DNA from 3 places in the Streptomyces peucetius genome. Region 1 is predicted to be linked to each of the others. Evidence: predicted binding sites of a transcription regulator. Region 1 holds the regulator's gene; each other region holds the start of a gene.
What was found. The regulator HspR, encoded in region 1, represses chaperone genes until heat shock. The targets are predictions, from matches to a motif close to TTGAGNNNNNNNNNCTCAA.
Positions count from the first base shown of each region.

Region 2: a site for HspR is predicted at 3,650-3,668, ahead of dnaK (molecular chaperone DnaK). Genes of this name have one in related genera too.
Region 3: a site for HspR is predicted at 4,760-4,778, ahead of lon (endopeptidase La). Genes of this name have one in related genera too.

Region 1 is NZ_CP107567.1:4,235,273-4,241,925, reverse strand. Features, by position in the region: gene clpB (ATP-dependent chaperone ClpB) at 1-38, opposite strand, end outside; gene OGH68_RS19570 (pyridoxamine 5'-phosphate oxidase family protein) at 189-602, shown strand; gene OGH68_RS19565 ((2Fe-2S)-binding protein) at 722-1,039, opposite strand; gene OGH68_RS19560 (hypothetical protein) at 1,036-1,242, opposite strand; gene OGH68_RS19555 (helix-turn-helix transcriptional regulator) at 1,428-2,420, shown strand; gene OGH68_RS19550 (hypothetical protein) at 2,435-2,908, shown strand; gene OGH68_RS19545 (heat shock protein transcriptional repressor HspR) at 2,994-3,443, opposite strand; gene dnaJ (molecular chaperone DnaJ) at 3,445-4,629, opposite strand; gene grpE (nucleotide exchange factor GrpE) at 4,660-5,325, opposite strand; gene dnaK (molecular chaperone DnaK) at 5,322-6,653, opposite strand, start outside.
Region 2 is NZ_CP107567.1:7,740,500-7,747,152, reverse strand. Features, by position in the region: gene OGH68_RS35015 (ATP-binding protein) at 1-58, opposite strand, end outside; gene OGH68_RS35010 (hypothetical protein) at 106-267, opposite strand; gene OGH68_RS35005 (hypothetical protein) at 558-791, opposite strand; gene OGH68_RS35000 (nucleotide exchange factor GrpE) at 991-1,719, opposite strand; gene dnaK (molecular chaperone DnaK) at 1,716-3,596, opposite strand; gene OGH68_RS34990 (slipin family protein) at 3,759-4,787, opposite strand; gene OGH68_RS34985 (DoxX family protein) at 5,519-5,878, shown strand; gene OGH68_RS34980 (polysaccharide lyase family 1 protein) at 6,020-6,653, shown strand, end outside.
Region 3 is NZ_CP107567.1:5,338,105-5,344,757, reverse strand. Features, by position in the region: gene OGH68_RS24750 (MarR family winged helix-turn-helix transcriptional regulator) at 1-352, opposite strand, end outside; gene OGH68_RS24745 (lysozyme) at 582-1,409, shown strand; gene OGH68_RS24740 (pentapeptide repeat-containing protein) at 1,444-2,241, opposite strand; gene lon (endopeptidase La) at 2,326-4,737, opposite strand; gene OGH68_RS24730 (nucleotidyltransferase domain-containing protein) at 4,876-5,712, shown strand; gene OGH68_RS24725 (GNAT family N-acetyltransferase) at 5,888-6,535, shown strand.

The DNA.
Region 1 (6,653 bases):
ATCGCGTCCCGGCTCTTGTTGGTCAGCTCCGCGTCCACGTTCGCTCTCTCCTCCTTGCTGAGGGACTTCTTCGTGCCCGTCCGTACCGAATCCTCAATGCTGACCCAGTCAACGTGCACAAAGTTGAGTCTATTCCACTCAGGGTGCTGCGGAACAGGGCAGGAGGCCGCCCAGGTAGGTTCCGCCCCATGGCCATCGATCCACGCAACCCCGACGCGTCCTACCTCAGCTTCTGGCGCGACCGTCACATGTGCACCCTGACGACGCCCCGTCCGGACGGCACTCCGCACGTGGTCGCGGTCGGGGTCACCTACGCACCCGAGGACGGGGAGCGCGGCACGGCCCGGGTGATCACCAACAAGCACAGCCGCAAGGTCGCCAACATCCTGGCCGCGGACCCCCAGGGGGCGCGGGTGGCGGTCTGCCAGGTGGACAAGGGCCGCTGGGCGACCCTGGAGGGCGTCGCGACGATCCGCACGGAGGCGGAGGTCGTGGAGGACGCGGTGGCGCGCTACGCGGAGCGGTACGGACGCACCCCGGCGCCCAATCCGGACCGGGTGGTCATCGAGATCGCGCTGACCCGCGCGATGGGCCGGGCATAGCCGGCCGGGCCCGGGAAACACGTTCCGGGCAGCACAACGGCGCCATCGTGTTTCAGGTCCACGATGGCGCCGCTGTGTGGGGGAAGCACCTGAGCGATCTGAAACGACGGGGGAATCGCTCAGGCACTGCGGGGGGTGGCGGTGGTGTCCGGCTCGGCCAGCTGGTGGTCACGCTGGTCGAGATTGACAAAAATCATGCCGTACCGGATGGCACAGCGGACGGGCTGCGGAGCCCCTCGCGGCCGGCGCAGACAGCGGTAGGCGCGGACATCCTCGTCCTCCTCGCGGGCGACGACGATCGGCTCACCGAACAGGGTGACCATCAACGAGTCGCCACGATGCGGAATCGCCGTGACGAGGTCGATGAAATGCCACCCGGACCGATAGGCCGTCGCCATCTCGCGCCGGAAGACACGATCGTCCGGAGGGATGGTCATGCGCCCGGATCCGCGTCCACGGGAGCGATCTCCCATGTGAGTTCGTCCGTGCCCGCGATCACCACGCCCCCCTGCCCGGACTCCCACGTGGGCTCACCCGCGACGACCGCGTGGGCCGGCTCGGACTCCCATGTCGGCTCACCCGCGACGACCGCGTGCGCCGGCTCGGACTCCCAAGTCGGCTCGCCGCTGATCACAGCCACGCTGAACGCGGCTGCCCCGGCAGCAAGTGCGCAAAGTATGCGAACCGTCCTGTTCATGGAGGATCTCCACCCCATTCTGTTCAATACCCTCCCCCCGCGTCTAAGACCATGTCTCACGCCGAATGCTTCCACCAGCGACCACAGGCATCATGTTCCTGTAATTCAGGACCCTGAGGGGGTGTCAAATGTCTTCGAACCAGGACAATGTCGGGCATAAGCACAGTGGTGCCGAACTGTGCGAAGCAGGGAAGAATCTCTACGCAACGGCTCTGCGCAGCGGCCAGGTCTCCCGGGCGGAGGCGGCGGACGCACCCTGCCTCGTCGATCTGTCCCTGCTGCGTCCCGATCCCGACGACGCCCAGTGGCTCCGCCCCGTTCCACCGTCGCTCGCACTCAACCAGCTGATATACCCCATCGAGCGGGAGATCCAGGAACGCCGCCAGCTCGCCATGTCGATCGCCGGCACATTCGAGCCGTTCATGACCATGACGGCGCAGGACCTGTCGACCAGACACGCGATCACCGTGCTCGAGGGTCTCGGCATCATCAACGCAGCTCTCGACCGTGTCACCGCGGAGTGCTCCGAGGAACTGCTCACGGTCCAGCCCGGCAGCGGACGCCGTCCGGACACCCTGGAGCACGGTCTGCGCCGCGCGGAACCGCTGCTCAAGAACGGCGTAAAGATGCGCACGCTGTACCAGCACACCGCGCGCCACCACCCGTCCACGCTTGCGTACGTCGAACGTGTCAGCCCCTACGGCGTCGAGGTGCGCACCCTCGAGGAGATCATCGACCGCCTCATCATCGTCGACCGCAAGGTGGCGTTCGTGCCCGCCCGCAGCGACCGGCAGGTCGCGCTGGAACTGCGCCACGAAGGGCTGGTGCGCTATCTCGTGGGCGTCTTCGAGCAGTTCTGGCTCCACGCCACGCCGTGGGAGGAGCAACTGTCCTACGCGCCCGAGCTGGACGGCATCACCAGCGTCCAGCGCTCCATCGCCAAGCTCCTCGTCGAGGGCCACGTCGACGACTCCATCGCCCGCCGCCTGGGCATGAACGTACGCACCTGCCGCGCCCACATCGCGAAGCTGAACGCCACCCTGGGCAGCGGGAGCCGCGCCCAACTCGGCTATCTCATCGCCCAGTCCGGCATCCTGGGGGACGACGCCGGCACCCTGTGACGCCGCCGGCGGCCGTGCCGCGCCTGTTCCGGCTCCTCCCGGCCGCGCGCGGCCGGCGGGCGCCGTGGGCGGCGCGAGCCGGCCCGGAGCAGGCTGCGGGCACACTGAAGGACGACCACATCGCCCTCGGCCTCGGCACCCGCGCCCCGCGGCACCTGACGACGACTGTCGGCGGCGAACCGGTGGAACTGAAGCCGGGCAAGGGCCGGCTGAGCCGCAGCTCGTACCGGATGGACGTGACGTACGCGGGGAGGTTCTACCGTCGCCAGCCGGACTCGATCCCGGGCAGCCGGTTCACCAGGGACCGCGCTCGCCCCGGGGACTTCTCGAGCGACGGCGACGGCCTGGTGATCGCCGAGTGGCGTGAGGGGACCGGGGCGGAGCCGGCGGACGCCGCCGTGGCCTACGCGCCGGCCGCGGCCTTCGGGACCGGTGCGCAGCCGCTGTGGACGACGGCCGTCGACGCGGTCGCCGCGGCCGTCCCGTAGACAGCCGGCCCGGGGGCCACGGACGTACGGCGGCGGGCCGGGAGAGCACCTGCTCCCCCGGCCCGCCGCCGTAACGTTCCGGTGGTCAGTCGGCGCGCTTGGGCCGCCACACGACCAGCGCGCTCGCCTGCTGCACGTCCTGGTACGGCACGAGGTCGCGCCGGTACGAGGCGTGCACCTGGGCCTCGCGCTGCCGCATCGCGGCCGCGGCGCCGTCCACGGCCGCCGACAGTTCGGCGACCCGCTGCTGGAGAGCCGCGACCTGGTTCTCCAGTTCGATGATCCGCTTGATGCCGGCGAGGTTGATCCCCTCGTCCTGCGACAGCTGCTGCACGGTGCGCAGCAGCTCGATGTCGCGGGCCGAGTAGCGCCGGCCCCGGCCGGCCGTGCGGTCGGGGGAGACGAGTCCCAGCCGGTCGTACTGCCGCAGGGTCTGCGGATGCAGTCCCGACAGCTGTGCGGCGACCGAGATGACGTACACCGGCGACTCGTCGGTCAGTTCGTAGGGGTTACGGCTGCGCCCCGACCGGTCCATATCAAGCTCCCTTCGCGGCCTGGAACAACTCCGCCCGCGGATCCTGGTCCGCGGTGGCTTCGCGGTAGGCCTCCAGCGCTTCCTTCGCCTTGTCGCTGAGCTCCCGGGGTACGGCGACCTCGACGGTGACCAGCAGGTCCCCGCGGGTGCCGTCCTTGCGGACCGCGCCCTTGCCGCGGGCGCGCATGGTGCGGCCGTTGGGAGTGCCTGGCGGCAGTTTCAGCGTCACCGGCGGACCGCCCAGCGTGGGCACCTTGACCTCGCCGCCGAGCGTCGCCTCCGCGTAGGTGACGGGCACCGTCACGGTGAGGTTGTCGTCCCTGCGGCCGAACACCGGGTGGGCGTCGACATGCACGACCACGTACAGATCACCGGCCGGGCCGCCGCGCTCGCCCGGGGCGCCCTTGCCGCGCAGCCGGATGCGCTGCCCGTCGGAGACGCCCGCCGGGATGCGCACCTGCATGGTGCGGGAGCTGCGGGCCCGGCCGCTGCCCTTGCAGACGTCGCAGGGGGTCTCGGCGATCAGGCCCCGGCCCTTGCAGTCCACACAGGGGTCGGTCAGCGAGAAGGAGCCGCTGCCCCCGCGCGAGACCTGGCCGGTACCGACGCAGGTGGGGCACACCCGGGGCGTGCCGTTCTTGTCGCCGGTGCCCGAACACGCCTTGCACGCGGCGGAGCTGGACATCCGCAGCGGGACCGTCGCCCCGTCGACCGCCTCGGTGAAGCTGAGCGTCACCTCGGACTCGATGTCCTGGCCGCGGCGCGGCTGGGTCCGCGTGCCCGCGCCGGCGCCCCGGTTGAACAGGCCGCCGAACACGTCCCCGAGGCCGCCGCCGAAGCCGCCCGCGCCACCCTGGCCCCCGCCCTGGGGACCTCCGAAGAGGTCACCCAGGTCGAAGTTGAAGGTGCCGCCGGGACCGCCGGCGCCAGGTGATCTGAAGCCGCCGTTCCCGAACAGGGCGCGGGCGTCGTCGTAGTCCTTGCGCCGCTTGGGGTCGCCGAGGATGTCGTTGGCCTCGGAGATCTCCTTGAAGCGCTCCTCGGCCTTGGCGTCGCCCTTGTTGGCGTCCGGGTGGAACTCGCGGGCGAGCTTCCGGTACGCCTTCTTGATCTCGGCCTCTGTGGCGTCCTTGGGGACGCCGAGAACCTTGTAGTAGTCCTTCTCGACGAAGTCCTTCGTGCTCATCGACGTCCCTCCTTCCGGACGTTTCCTGCGTCAGCCCGCAGGCTGCGTGCCCTCCTCGGGCCCACCGCTCTCCTCGTCGGCCGGCTTCTCTTCCTTCTGCGCCGCGGGCGCCGCTCCCGGCTGGGGCTCGGCGACCGCGACCCGCGCCGGGCGGATCGTGCGCTCGCCGATGCGGTACCCAGGCTGCAGGATCGCAACGCATGTCGTCTCTGTGACGTCAGGCGCGTACGAGTGCATCAGGGCTTCGTGGATCGTCGGGTCGAAGGGCTCGCCCTCCTTACCGAACTGCTGCAGGCCCATCTTGGCGGCGGCCGTCTCGAGAGACTCGGCCACCGACTTGAACCCGCCCACGAGCTCCCCGTGTTCCCGGGCGCGGCCGATGTCGTCGAGCACGGGCAGCAGCTCGGACAGGAGCGACGCCGTGGCGATCTCCTTGACCGTGATCCTGTCGCGCTCCACGCGCCGGCGGTAGTTCTGGTACTCGGCCTGGAGCCGCTGGAGGTCGGCCGTCCGCTCGTTCAGGGCGGTACGGACCTGGTCCAGCTGTGCCGTCAGGCCGACGGTCTGTGCTGCGTCCCCTTCCGGGGCCGCCGGGGCCTCCTGCTCGGAGGTCTCGGCGGTCTCGGCGGCGTCGTCAGGGGTGGCGCCGGAGGGGACGTCAGGCTTCTCCTCGAAGCCCGGGGTCTCCTCCGTCACGCGGCACCGTCCTTCTTCGACTTGTCCTCGTCCACGATCTCGGCGTCGACGACGTCGTCGTCCGCGGCGGCGCCGGCCTGGTCCTCGGCGGCGGCACCCTCGGGCGCGGCGTTGGCGTACATCGCCTGGCCGAGCTTCTGGCTGACCGCGGCGACCTTCTCCGTGGCCGTGCGGATCTCGGCGGTGTCGTCGCCCTTGAGCTTCTCCTTCAGCTCGGTGAGGGCGGTCTCCACCTCCGTCTTCACCTCGCCGGGGACCTTGTCCTCGTTGTCCTTGAGGAACTTCTCGGTCTGGTAGACGAGCTGCTCGCCCTGGTTTCGGGACTCGGCGGCCTCGCGGCGGCGGTGGTCCTCGTCCGCGTACTGCTCGGCCTCCTGGCGCATGCGGTCGACCTCGTCCTTCGGCAGCGAGGAGCCGCCGGTGACGGTCATCTTCTGCTCCTTGCCCGTGCCCAGGTCCTTCGCGGTCACGTGCATGATGCCGTTGGCGTCGATGTCGAAGGAGACCTCGATCTGCGGGACGCCGCGGGGCGCCGGCGGCAGACCGGTCAGCTCGAACATCCCGAGCTTCTTGTTGTACGCCGCGATCTCGCGCTCGCCCTGGTAGACCTGGATCTGCACGGACGGCTGGTTGTCCTCGGCCGTGGTGAAGATCTCGGACCGCTTGGTCGGGATCGTGGTGTTGCGCTCGATGAGCTTGGTCATAATGCCGCCCTTGGTCTCGATACCGAGGGACAGCGGGGTCACGTCGAGGAGCAGGACGTCCTTGACCTCACCCTTGAGGACACCGGCCTGCAGCGAGGCTCCGATGGCGACGACCTCGTCCGGGTTCACACCCTTGTTGGCGTCCTTGCCGCCGGTGAGGTCCTTGACGAGCTCTGCTACGGCGGGCATACGGGTCGAGCCGCCGACCAGGACCACGTGGTCGATCTCGGACAGCTGGATGCCGGCGTCCTTGATGACGTTGTGGAACGGGGTCTTGCAGCGCTCGAGCAGGTCCGACGTCAGCTGCTGGAACTGGGCGCGGGTGAGTTTCTCGTCCAGGTGCAGCGGGCCCTCGGCGGAGGCCGTGATGTAGGGCAGGTTGATCGACGTCTCGGTGGACGACGACAGCTCGATCTTCGCCTTCTCCGCGGCCTCGCGCAGACGCTGGAGAGCCATCTTGTCCTTGGACAGGTCGACGCCGTGCCCGGACTGGAACTGCTTGACCAGATAGTCGACGACGCGCTGGTCCCAGTCGTCACCACCGAGGTGGTTGTCACCGTTGGTGGCCTTCACCTCAACGACGCCGTCGCCGATCTCCAGCAGCGAGACGTCGAAGGTGCCGCC
Region 2 (6,653 bases), 3.5 Mb from region 1:
CCGCGGCCTGCAACCCGACCAGCACCGCCACTTCACGCCGGAGTGCGTCCGCGGCCATCGGGTCCCGCTCCTGCCTGTCCGGTACGTCCCGTCCGGCGTTCCCCGTCAGGATTTCGTGTCCGGCTCGTTCCGCCGGGTCTCGAAGGCCTTGTGGCCGTTGGGGCACGGAAGGATCTTGTCACCCTCCGTGGCATGGACCTTCTCGTCGCACGTCGCGCAGTAGAAGTCGCCGGTCTTGCGAGCCGTTTCTCCGGCGTGGGCCGTCACCGGTGATCACCTTCTCTCGTCGTCCCCGGTGGCGAAGGGCCGGCCGGAGCCTGCGGTGGTGGCTGCTCCGGTGCCCGCCTCTCCTCGAGTCCCGGGGCGAGGGAACCGTCCTCGCCGAGGCCGAGAGCCACCTTGGTCCAGCCGGCCTCGCCCGAGGATCCTGCCCTGCTCCAGGCCGGGCATCGTGCCACGGACGAAGTGCAGGTCCGTAGCGCAGATGGCTGATGTGGTGATCCGCACCACCGCGTCGTACGACCGTGCGGCGACGCGGGGGCGTCCGGGCAGGGCCGTCAGCTGCCCATGCGGCTGCGCAGCAGCTGCTTGCCGAGCTCGGCGCCCTTGCGGCTGTCGGCCTGCGCCTTGCGGAAGAGCTCGGTGACTTCGCTGTCACCGTCGCGCTCCGAGTCCCGGATGTACGTCTCGAGCCGCAGGGCGTTGTTCAGGCAGCTCTCGATGTACCAGATCAGGTTGTAGTCCTTGTCCTTGGTGCCTGTGACCCCGCCGGTTTCTGCGTTGCTGGACATGCTGGACCCGCCTTTCGACATCGTGGAAGGGGTGGGGCCCGCAGCCGTGCCGGCGCTCCACCTCGGGACAGACCCGACCGTAACGGCGCGACGGGGCCGGGCCGGAGCAGCGCCGCTGGGTGGGCGGACCGTTCACACCAATGGTTGTGTCCATACGGTCCGGCCCGGCGGGCAGCCGACCGAGCAGCCGCTCCGGCGTTCATTCAGCACCAGGCACACCGCTCCTGCCGTCGTCGGCCCGGACCTCCGTGGGGACCACCGGACCACCGGCGGGCGGGCCGGTGACGGCGACCTGCGCGGGGCGCAGGAGGTGGTCGCCCACGCGGTAGCCGTGCCGGAGCACCTCGGTGCAGACCGGGCCGGCCGCCTCGTCGGACGGGGTGTAGGTGACCGCTTCGTGGGTCTGGGGGTCGAAGGCCTCCCCCGGCGCCCCGACGGACTGCAGGCCGAGCGCCGCCAGTTGTTCGCCGAGTACCTTGGCCACCGCCTCGATTCCGGTGTCGGCACCCTGTTCGCGTGCCCCTTCGAAGGCGTCGAGCACGGGAAGCAGCGCGGCCAGGACGTTGGTCACGGCGATCTCGCGGATTGCCAGCCGGTCCCGCCGGACGCGTTTGCGGTAGTTGTCGTACTCGGCCTTCAGACGCTGAAGATCCGCTGTCAGTTCAGCGTTCTCGTCACGCAGCCGGGCGGCCTCGGTCCGGGCCCGCCGCAGTTCGGCGGCTGCCGGCCGGCCGGCGGCCCCGCCCGGCGCCGAGCGGGTCACCGACTCGTGCGCCGAGGGCGGCGTCGCCGTCCCGTGCGCCGAGGGGACGGCCGGGTCGGCCGGCCGGCGCGGCTCGAGTGTCACCGGGTCGATTCTGCGACGGTCGCGGATGACGACGGGTGCCCGCCGGTCCCGGTCGTTCCCGACGTCGGGGTCGCGGCTCATCCGGCGCCCCCCTTCCCCTCGTCGTCCACGATCTCCGCGTCGACGACGTCTTCGTCACCCTCCGAGGCCGAGGCCGCTCCGGTGCCGGCGGTTCCGGCGCCCCCACCCTCGGTCTGCGCCTGGGTCTGCTGTGTCTGGGCGTACAGCGCGGAGCCGATCCGCTGGGCGGCCGCGGTGGCCTTCTCGGTGGCCGACCGGATGGCGCCGCTGTCGTCGCCCTTGAGCTTCTCCTTGACGTCGGCCAGGGCCGCCTCCGTCTCGGACCGGACGTCCTCGGGGATCTTGTCGCGGTTGTCCTGCAGCACCTTCTCCGTCTGGTAGACGGTGCTCTCCGCCTGGTTGCGGGTCTCCGCGGCCTCTTTGCGGCGGCGGTCGTCCTCCGCGTGCTGCTCCGCCTCACGGACCATGCGGTCGATGTCCTGCTTCGGCAGCGAGGAGCCGCCGGTGACGGTCATCTTCTGCTCCTTGCCGGTGGCGAGGTCCTTAGCGGTGACGTGCATGATGCCGTTGGCGTCGATGTCGAAGGAGACCTCGATCTGCGGGACGCCGCGGGGCGCCGGCGGCAGACCGGTCAGCTCGAACATACCGAGCTTCTTGTTGTACGCCGCGATCTCGCGCTCGCCCTGGTAGACCTGGATCTGCACGGACGGCTGGTTGTCCTCGGCCGTGGTGAAGATCTCGGACCGCTTGGTCGGGATCGTGGTGTTGCGCTCGATGAGCTTGGTCATGATGCCGCCCTTGGTCTCGATACCGAGGGACAGCGGGGTCACGTCGAGGAGCAGGACGTCCTTGACCTCACCCTTGAGGACACCGGCCTGCAGCGAGGCTCCGATGGCGACGACCTCGTCCGGGTTCACACCCTTGTGCGGTTCCTTTCCGGTCAGTTCCTTGACCAGGCCGGTCACCGCCGGCATCCGCGTGGAGCCGCCCACCAGGATCACGTGATCGATGTCCGACACCTTGATCCCGGCGTCCTTGATGGCGTTGTGGAAGGGGGTCTTGCAGCGCTCGAGCAGGTCCGACGTCAGCTGCTCGAACTGCGCGCGGGTCAGTTTCTCGTCCAGGTGCAGCGCGCCTTCGGCCGACGCCGTGATGTAGGGCAGGTTGATCGACGTCTCGGTGGACGACGACAGCTCGATCTTCGCCTTCTCCGCGGCCTCGCGCAGACGCTGGAGAGCCATCTTGTCCCTGGACAGGTCGATGCCGTGACCGTTCTTGAACTGCTTCACCAGGTGGTCGACGATCCGCTGGTCCCAGTCGTCGCCGCCGAGGTGCGTGTCACCGTTGGTGGCCTTCACCTCGACGAGGCCCTCGCCGATCTCCAGCAGCGAGACGTCGAAAGTGCCGCCCCCGAGGTCGAACACGAGTATCGTCTGGTCGTTCTCCTTGTCCAGGCCGTACGCCAGGGCGGCCGCGGTCGGTTCGTTGATGATGCGCAGCACTTTCAGGCCGGCGATCTCACCGGCCTCCTTCGTCGCGGTGCGCTGGCTGTCGTTGAAGTACGCCGGAACGGTGATCACCGCGTCGGTGACGTCCTCGCCGAGATAGGCCGCCGCGTCGCGCTTGAGCTTCTGCAGGACCCGGGCCGAGATCTCCTGCGTGGTGTACTGCTTGCCGTCGATGTCCCCGGACTCCGGGAAGCGCCACTGCGCCTCGCCCATGTGCCGCTTGACGGAGCGTGCCGTGCGGTCGACGTTGGTCACCGCCTGGCGCTTGGCGAGCTCACCGACGAGCACCTCACCGTTCTTCGCGAATGCCACCACCGACGGCGTGGTCCTGGCGCCCTCTGTGTTCGCGATGACGGTCGGTTCCCCGCCTTCCAGCACACAGACCACAGAGTTCGTCGTCCCCAGGTCGATTCCGACTGCTCGAGCCATGGCCGCCTCCTCTGGTTGCCACCGCGAATCTGCCGTCCCCTCCTACATAAAACTTGAGCCCCCTGGAGTCAAGTCTTTCCCGGGCGAGGAGCGGCCGGGCTGCCGGGCCGTCGGCGCTGGTCGCGGGTGACGGTGTCCAGGAGGCGGACAGGTCCGGTCGGATCACCCGCCTTCCCCTTGAAGGGGCAGCCGGCCGGCGGATGCCACGCGCTCGGGACCATCGGGGACGGTCGTCCCCATCAAGGACACGTCCGTCGCCTTCTGCGTCTCGCGCCCGCTCTCGATCTCCTTCTCCTCTCCCTCCTCCTTCTCCGTCACTTCCTCCGGCGATTCCGATTCCTCCGGCGATTCCGGCTCCTCCGCCCGCGCGTTCCCCTTCGGGAGCGCATCGAGTACGTCCGTAAGCGCCTTGGTGCGCTGTGCGACCTCCCGCGGGGTGGACCGCTCCAGGAAGCGCAGCAGTTCGACGGGGAAGGGCAGGACAAGGGTCGAGTTCTTCTCGGCGGCCACCGCGACGACGGTCTGCAGGAGCCGCAGCTGCAGAGCGGCAGGCTCGTCGGACATCGCACCGGCAGCCTCCGCCAGCTTCTTCGACGCCTGCAGCTCGGCGTCGGCGTTGATCACGCGGGCGCGCCGCTCACGGTCCGCCTCCGCCTGCCGGGCCATGGACCGCTTCATCGTCTCCGGCAGGGAGACGTCCTTGATCTCGACCCGGTCGATGGTGACGCCCCACTCGACGGCAGGGCTGTCCATCATGAGCTCCAGCCCCTCGTTGAGCTTCTCGCGGTTCGAGAGCAGATCGTCGAGGTTGCTCTTGCCCAGGATCGAACGCAGCGAGGTCTGCGCCATCTGGGAGACGGCGAACCGGTAGTCCTCGACACGAATGATGGCGTCAGCCGGGTCGACGACCTTGAAGTAGATGACCGCATCCACCCGGACCGTGACATTGTCCCGCGTGATGCCGTCCTGAGCAGGCACCGGCATGGTCACGATCTGCATGTTCACTTTGTGCATCCGGTCGACGATCGGGACGATCATGGTGAAGCCCGGCATGCGTATCTCGCCGCGCAGCCGGCCGAAGCGCAGGACGACGCCTCGCTCGTACTGCTTCACCACCCGGGCCGCGGACGCCACGTACACCGCCACACCGGAGCCTGCCAGGGCCAACGCTGTCAGCAGTTCCTCGACCATGACAGCCACCTCCTCAAGGAACGGGGCCCGTCTCCCAGATATACCCCCTTTGCCAACTCTTGACCCGATTGGCGGACAGCGGATCGGCCGGACCGGGCCTCGGAGCCGCGTCGACCGGGGGCGAGCATGACGCGAGCACGAGGTGCGCCGGCTCGCGACGGAGGACGCCAGCAGCGGGAGCACGTTCGCCGCCTCCGCATCCTTCGAAACCGCGCGGCGACAGGGCCCGCGTCCGCACCGCCGAGCCGCCGTCGTGCAGGAGCACCGAGCGGTCACACCGACAGACCCTGTGGCACGGACGGCCCCGCGCGTCGAGCCTGGCCTCGCCGGGGCACAACGCCCGGTCGAGCGCACAGTACGAACGCTCATGCCCGTCGCCCTGACCGACCACGCGGTCCCCCACATCTCCACCGCCCCGCGAACGCGGGCCAGCAGGTCGATCTCTTCAGCCGAGAGCGCGACGGCACGTCCCTCGGCCACCTCGACGAGCGCAGGGCCGCCCTGATGCTCCACGGCCGGAGCACTGCCGGGCTTCGACCTGGAGTACAAGTCGTACAGCTGGGGCGACCGGGGCCAACGGCTCGCGTCATGGGGGCGCGACCGATTTCCTCGCTGATGGAGCGGTGGTCCCGGCAGGTTAGGCCGGGCCGGACCTGGCACGGCGCATCACGTTCCGGGGCTGTGGATCGTCGGAAGGGTGAAACCCTGCTGCTCGTGAGAAGGAGCCTTCCGTGTCCACCGTCCACCTCGTGGTCGTCCTCCTGACCTCTGCCCTCAACGGCTCGGCCGCCGTCGCCAACCTCACCGGCCACGACCTTCCCCGGCGCCAGGCGGACAAACTGCGGGTGCCACGGTCATGGATACGGCCGCTGGGTGCCGTGCTGGCGACCGGTTCGCTGGGGCTGCTGACCGGGCTCTTCGTGCTGCCGGCGGTGGGCATGCTCGCCGCCGGCGGCCTGGTGCTGTACTTCCTCGGCGCACTCGTCGCCCATCTGCGCGTCGGTGACCACCGGTTGGGGCCCTGGGCCGTCTTCTTCTGCCTGCCGGTGACCGCTCTTGCCCTGAATCTGGCCCACCACAGCCCTTGGTGACCGGCGCCTGCTCCCCGTTCCGGGCTCCCGCCCCGCGTCCGCGTTCTTCCGGCGCACGTCGGCAACCTGAATGCCCGCCGTGACGACTAGGCAGCGGCAACACCCAGCATTCCGCGGTAAAAGGCGAAAGGGTAGGCGAGGATGAGACGACCAGTCGCACTGCGACTCTATGCGGCGCTGGCCACGACGGCTCTTGCGGCCGCGACCGGTGTGGTTCTGTCGATGCCCGAGGCGTCGGCGGCGGCCGCCGGCGCCACCGGCTACGCGACCCAGAACGGTGGGACCACCGGCGGTACGGGCGGGCAGACGGTACGGGCCACCACGGGAACCGCGATCCATGCGGCCCTGTGCGGCCGGGCCAGCAGCAGCACCCCCATCACCATCGAGGTCGAGGGGACCATCAACCACGGCAACACCAGCAAGGTGTCGGGCGACAGCTGCAACACCGCCGACGGCGTGATCGAGCTCAAGCAGATCAGCAATGTCACGATCATCGGGGTCGGCAGCGGAGCCGTCTTCGACCAGCTGGGCATCCACATACGCGACGCCCGCAACATCATCATCCAGAACGTGACCGTCCGGAACGTCAAGAAGTCGGGTTCCCCCACGTCCAACGGCGGTGACGCCATCGGCATGGAGAGCAACGTCCGCAACGTCTGGGTCGATCACGTCACCCTGGAGGCGTCGGGTGGGGAGTCCGAGGGGTACGACGGCCTCTTCGACATGAAGAACAACACCCAGTACGTGACCCTGTCCTACAGCATCCTGCGCAACT
Region 3 (6,653 bases), 1.1 Mb from region 1:
CGTCCGTGAGCCGCACGAGGGACGCGCGGCCGTCGGCGGGGTCGGGCTCACGGGTGACGAGGCCGAGCTCCTCCAGGGCGCGCAGCTGGCGGCTCATGGTCGCCTTGCCGACGCCGAAGTAGCCGGCCAGTTCCGTCGCCCGCTGCTGTCCGGCCTCCTCCAGGCGTACGAACAGCCCGTAGGCGGCGGGTTCGAGCTCCGGGTGGACCTCGCGGGCCATCTCGCCGGAGGACGCCCTCGCGCGGCGCAGGAAGACGGTCAGCTCCCGCTCGAGCGCCAGGAATTCCTGGTCCGCCCCGCCGCCGCTCTCGCCCTTCGGGTCCGCTTCACCCGCCGTACTGCCTTCGTGCACGTCAGCACTCCTCGCGCGCTTTCTGGATCGTGAAAGTTTCTTCCGGCGGCCGGTATTGCCGCAGCTCGGCCAGTATTTCGCAGGCGTAGACCAACGGCGGCGGCCGACGCCTCTTCCTGCCTGCGGGTCTACGTGCGTAGCGTCCTGCATGGCATGTTCACACCAATCGATGCCCGCGACATGTCGACACCTCGTCAAACGACCCCCACCGAGGCTTCGGAGGCACGCCATGCCCGTGCACAGATCCGGAACGACGACCTGCCGCAGGCGTTTCGCCGCGGCCGCCACCCTCCTCGCCGTCCTGTCCCTCCTTCTCGCTCTCCCCGGCACCGCGACGGCCGACCCCAAGCCGGAGCGGGGCTCCGCCCACATGGGCATGGGGGTCGTCGCCCACGACGGTCAGGGCGGTCCCCCACGAGACACCCGCGCCGCCCAGACGGAAGGCGTCGACGTCTCCGGCCACCAGGGGAACGTCGACTGGGCGGCCCTGTGGAACAGCGGCGTCAAGTGGGCCTATGTGAAGGCCACCGAGGGCACGTACTACAAGAACACCTACTTCACGCAGCAGTACAACGGCTCCTACAACATCGGCATGACCCGCGGCTCGTACCACTTCGCCACCCCGAACACCACCACGGGCGCCGCGCAGGCGGACTACTTCGTCAACAACGGCGGTGGCTGGTCCCGCGACGGCAAAACCCTCCCGGGCGTGCTCGACATCGAATGGAACCCGTACGGCGCCGCCTGCTACGGCAAGTCGCAGTCCGCGATGGTCGCCTGGATCCGCGACTTCCTGAACCGCTACGAGTACCGCACCGGCCGCGACGCGGTCATCTACACGGCGACCAGCTGGTGGACCCGGTGCACCGGCAACTACGCCGGCTTCGGCTCCACCAACCCGCTGTGGGTCGCCCGCTACAACACCACGCCGGGCACCCTGCCTGCCGGCTGGCCCTACTACACGATGTGGCAGTACACCTCGTCCGGACCGATCGTCGGCGACCACAACAAGTTCAACGGCGCGTACGACCGCGTCGTGGCTCTCGCCAACGGCTGATCCCGCCCGGTGACGCCGCCACGGCCCGCCCCGTTCACGCCCAGTGAGCGGGGCGGGCCAGCCCGTCCGGGAGACGGGTGGCCGCGTCGCCCCTGGCCGCGCCCAGCTGCGGCTGGGTGAGGAAGATGCAGCCGGTCAGGTCCGCGCCGGAAAGGTCGGCGTCCCTGAGGTCGGCACCGATGAGGTCCGCCAGCCGCAGGTCGGCGCCCATCAGGTCGGCGGCGATCAGATACGCGCCGCGCAGCCCGGCGCCCCGCAGGTCGGCGTTCCTGAGGCGGGCACCCATCAGGTCCGCTCCCCTGCGGTCCTTCCGCCGGCCCTTCACCTGGGCCCGCACCAGTTCGCTCACCCGCAGCAGGAGGACGTTCACCTCCTGGCGGTGGGCGGCCACGTCCGTCTTCTCCAGGGCGTCGGGCGCGAGCCGGGTGAGGCCGGTGACGACGTCCCGCTGCCGGCGCAGCTCCGGGTGCACCTCGCGCGCGGCGCTCAGGGTCAGTGCCTCCTCGACGTACCAGAGCAGCTCGTGCAGCTGCCGGACCACGGGGAAGACGTCGAACATCTGCCGGGCCGTGGCCGGGGCGTCCCGCCAGCTCGTGCCGCCGAAGGTGATCTGCGAGACGTGCTGTCCGGCGCCGAAGCAGTCGTAGACCGTGCAGCCGGGGAAGCCGCTGTCACGGAGGCGGTCGTGGATGCCGCAGGTGAAGTCGGTGCGCAGGTTGGCGCACGGCGTGCCGGCGTCCTTGGTGACAGCGAAGTCGGCGGAGGCGGCGAAGGGCAGTGCGACACAGCACAGCCCGAAGCAGTTCGAGCAGTCGGCCCGCAGGGTGGTCATCCGTCCATTGTGCGGGAGGGCGGACACGGCCGGGCCCGGCGGTGGATCACCAGCGCCGGGCCCGTGCGCGTGCTGCGGAGCCGGTCAGGCCGCCGCCGTCACCGGAACCTCGGCCGAGGACAGCGCGAGCTCCAGCACCTGGCGGACATCCGTCACCGGGTGCACCTCCAGCTTCTCGAGAATCTCCGCCGGAACGTCGTCCAGGTCGGCCTCGTTCCGCTTCGGGATGACGACCGTGGTGATGCCGGCCCGGTGCGCCGCGAGCAGCTTCTGCTTCACGCCGCCGATGGGCAGCACCCGGCCGGTGAGCGACACCTCGCCGGTCATCGCGACGTCCGTGCGCACCTGGCGACCGGAGAGCAGCGACGCGAGGGCCGTGGTCATCGTGATGCCGGCGCTCGGCCCGTCCTTGGGCACCGCGCCCGCCGGGAAGTGGATGTGCACGCCCCGGTCCTTGAGATCGGCGACCGGCAGCTCCAGTTCGGCGCCGTGCGAGCGCAAAAAGCTCAGCGCGATCTGCGCGGACTCCTTCATCACGTCACCGAGCTGACCGGTCAGGGTCAGTCCGGACGCGCCGGTCTCCGGGTCGGCGAGCGACGCCTCCACGAAGAGCACGTCCCCGCCGGCGCCGGTCACGGCGAGCCCGGTGGCCACACCCGGCACGGCGGTGCGGCGCTCGGCCGGGTCCTGGGCGGACTCGGGCACGTGGTGCGGCCGGCCGATGAGCCCGCGCAGCTCCTCGTGCGTGATGGTGAACGGCAGCTCCCTGTCGCCCAGCTCGTGCTGCGCCGCGACCTTCCGCAGCAGCCTCGCGACGGACCGCTCCAGGTTCCGTACGCCGGCCTCGCGGGTGTACTCGCCGGCGAGCTTGCGCAGCGCCGAGTCGTCGAGGGTCACCTCGCCGGCCTCCAGGCCGGCCCGCTCCAGCTGACGCGGTACGAGGTGGTCGCGGGCGATGACGATCTTCTCGTCCTCCGTGTAGCCGTCGAGGCGCACCAGCTCCATCCGGTCGAGCAGCGCTTCCGGGATGGCTTCCAGCACGTTGGCGGTGGCGAGGAAGACGACGTCGCTGAGGTCGAGTTCGACCTCGAGGTAGTGGTCGCGGAAGGTGTGGTTCTGCGCGGGGTCCAGGACCTCGAGCAGCGCGGCGGCCGGGTCGCCCCGGAAGTCGGAGCCGACCTTGTCGATCTCGTCGAGGAGGACGACCGGGTTCATGGAGCCGGCCTCCTTGATCGCACGCACGATCCGGCCGGGCAGCGCACCGACGTACGTACGGCGGTGACCGCGGATCTCGGCCTCGTCCCGTACGCCGCCGAGCGCGACGCGCACGAACTTGCGGCCCATGGCGTGTGCGACGGACTCGCCGAGCGAAGTCTTGCCCACACCGGGCGGGCCGACGAGCGCGAGCACCGCGCCCCCGCGCCGCCCGCCGACCACGCCCAGCCCGCGGTCGGCGCGCCGCTTGCGCACCGCCAGGTACTCGGTGATCCGCTCCTTCACGTCCTGCAGGCCCGCGTGCTCGGCGTCCAGGACGGACTTGGCGCCCTGGATGTCGTAGGCGTCCTCCGTGCGCTCGTTCCACGGCAGTTCGAGCACCGTGTCCAGCCAGGTGCGGATCCAGGAGCCCTCGGGCGACTGGTCGCTCGCCCGCTCCAGCTTGTCGACCTCCTTGAGCGCGGCCTCGCGGACCTTTTCGGGCAGGTCGGCGGCCTCTACGCGGGCGCGGTAGTCGTCGGACTCGTCCTCGCCCTCCTGGCCGCCCAGTTCGCGCAGCTCCTTGCGTACGGCGTCGAGCTGACGGCGCAGCAGGTACTCCCGCTGCTGCTTGTCGACGCCTTCCTGGACGTCCTTGGCGATGGACTCGGCGACGTCCTGCTCGGCGAGGTGCTCGCGCAGTTGCTCGGTGGCGAGCTTGAGCCGGGCGACGGGGTCACCGGTCTCGAGCAGCTCGATCTTCTGGGCGGTCGTCAGGAACGGTGAGTAACCGGAGTTGTCGGCGAGCTGCGAGATGCCCTCGATCTGCTGCACACGGTCGACGACCTGCCAGGCGCCGCGCTTCTTCAGCCAGTCGGTGGCAAGGGCCTTGTACTCCTTGGCCAGTTCGGTCACCGCGCCGGGCAGGGGATCGGGCACGGTCTCCTCGACCACGGTGCCCTCCACCCACAGGGCCGCGCCGGGCCCGGTCGTACCGGCGCCGATGCGGACCCGGCCGACGCCTCGGATCAGCGCGCCGGGGTCGCCGTCGGAGAGCCGGCCGACCTGCTCGACGGTGCCGAGCACACCGGTCGCGGCGTAGGTGCCGTCGACCCGGGGAACGAGCAGCACCTTCGGCTTGTTGCCCGAGGGGCGGGCGGCGGCCTGGGCGGCCTCGACCGCAGCGCGTACGTCGGTGTCGGACAGGTCGAGCGGCACGACCATGCCGGGCAGCACGACCTCGTCGTCGAGCGGCAGCACGGGCAGAGTGAGCGGTGAGTTCGCCTTGATATCGGCAGCCATGATCTCCCCTTAGGCAGTCAAGTTGAGCTGTACCGACTCAATGCATATGAGCCCGCCAATGTTCCCCCGGGCGTGTTCGCTCTGAGCGATCACAGAAATCCGGTGGGCGACGCAGGGCCCGGCGGGCAGAGTGAGCCGATGGCAGACAAGGGACTGAACCCGGACGGGACCATCGCGCGTGAGGGTTCCCTCGACCGCGTGACCACGGCTTTCGCACCCGTGGTCGCCGCCGCCCGCACGGAGATCACCGGCCGGTTCGGCGACGGGCGGCTCGGTGGCGGACGACCCGGTGGCGGACGGCTGCACAGCGCGTACCTGTACGGCAGCATCCCGCGCGGCACGGCCGTGCCCGGCACCTCGGACCTCGACCTCATGCTGGTGCTGCACGAGGAGCCCGCCGCGCGGGACCGGGCGGACGCCGACGCGGCCGAGGCCGCGCTCGACGGGTCGTTCGACGCCATCGACGGCGCCGGCATCCTGCTCGTCGACACCCGGGCGGCACTGAGCGAACTCGAACGGTACGACCTGGGCTTCTTCATCTCCTGCCTGTGCACGCCGCTGCTGGGCGACGATCTCGCCGCCCGCCTTCCCGCCCAGCGCCCCACCTCGCTGCTGGCCCGTGAGACCAACGGCGACCTGGAGCTCACGCTGCCGCGCTGGCGGGAGGCACTGCGGAACGCCGGGACGGACGCCGGGCGGCGGACGCTGTGCCGCCGGATCGCGCGGCGCGTCGTGCGGTCCGGGTTCACCTTGGTGATGCCCCGCTGGGGCGGCTGGACCAGCGATCTGCACGAGTCGGCGGAGCTCTTCGCCGGCCACTACCCACAGCGTGCGGACCAGATGCGCATCGCCGCCGCCGTGGCCCGTGCCCCGACGTCGGACCCGGCCGTGATCCGCGTCCTCGTGGAGGACCTGGGCCCCTGGCTGGCCGCCGAGTACACGGCGGTGCACGGCCGGAAAGCGGCGCGGCCGTGAACCTGCGGTGCGCGGGCGCGGACGGACGGTGCGCGGCCGTGAACCTGCGCCGCCGGTCGCCCGTCACGCCGTCGGTTATTCGGTGGCCAGGGCGCGCCCGAGCAGTGTGTAATACGCTCCGCGTAATAGACACAGACCTACTCCACCTGTTACTTAGCGCTTCTGAGGAGCCTGTATGTCCTTCGAGTCGACCGCGGAGACCGTCCACGCCTGGGTCCAGGGCTGGGTCGTCTCCCGCGGCGCGGCGGACCCGGTGGCCCGGCCCTGGGGCTTCACCGTCGACGTCGGCCAGGTCAAGCACGCCACCCGCCACGTCCTGACCGCGGACGACGAGGCCACCGTCCGCAAGGTCGCCGCCGAGGTGGCCGCACCGACGGTGTGGCTGAAGGTCTTCGCCGATCCGGACTCCGTCGTCGAATGGGCCGGTCCCGACTGGGCCGTCGACGAGCCCGGCTGGCTGATGTCGACCACGCTGCGCCGCAACCCGACGGTGGTCCCCGCCGGCTACACCCTGCGGACCTGGACCCGCGGCGGCGTCGTCCGGGCCCTGGTCGTGGCGCCCGACGGCTCCTTCGCGGCGCGCGCCCAGATCGCGCCGACGGGACGCACGGCCGTCGTCGACCAGGTGGAGACCGCCCCCGAGCACCGCCGCAAGGGCCTCGGCCGGCTCGTGATGCACACCCTCCACAACGCCGCCCTCGACCACGGCGCCACCGTCGGCGTGCTGGGCGGCACCCCGGACGGCCGTGCGTTGTACGAGTCCCTGGGCTGGCACACGCACGCGCCGCTCGTGAGCCTCTTCCACGCCCCGCCCGGCTCCTGATCAGGCCGCCGGGGGGACACCGGCCGGGCGGCGGACCGCGGCCGATACTGCGGCAATGCCGCCGCCGTGGAAGTGCCGTGAACCGACGGCCGGGGCGGCGGCGATAGAGGTGACGTGA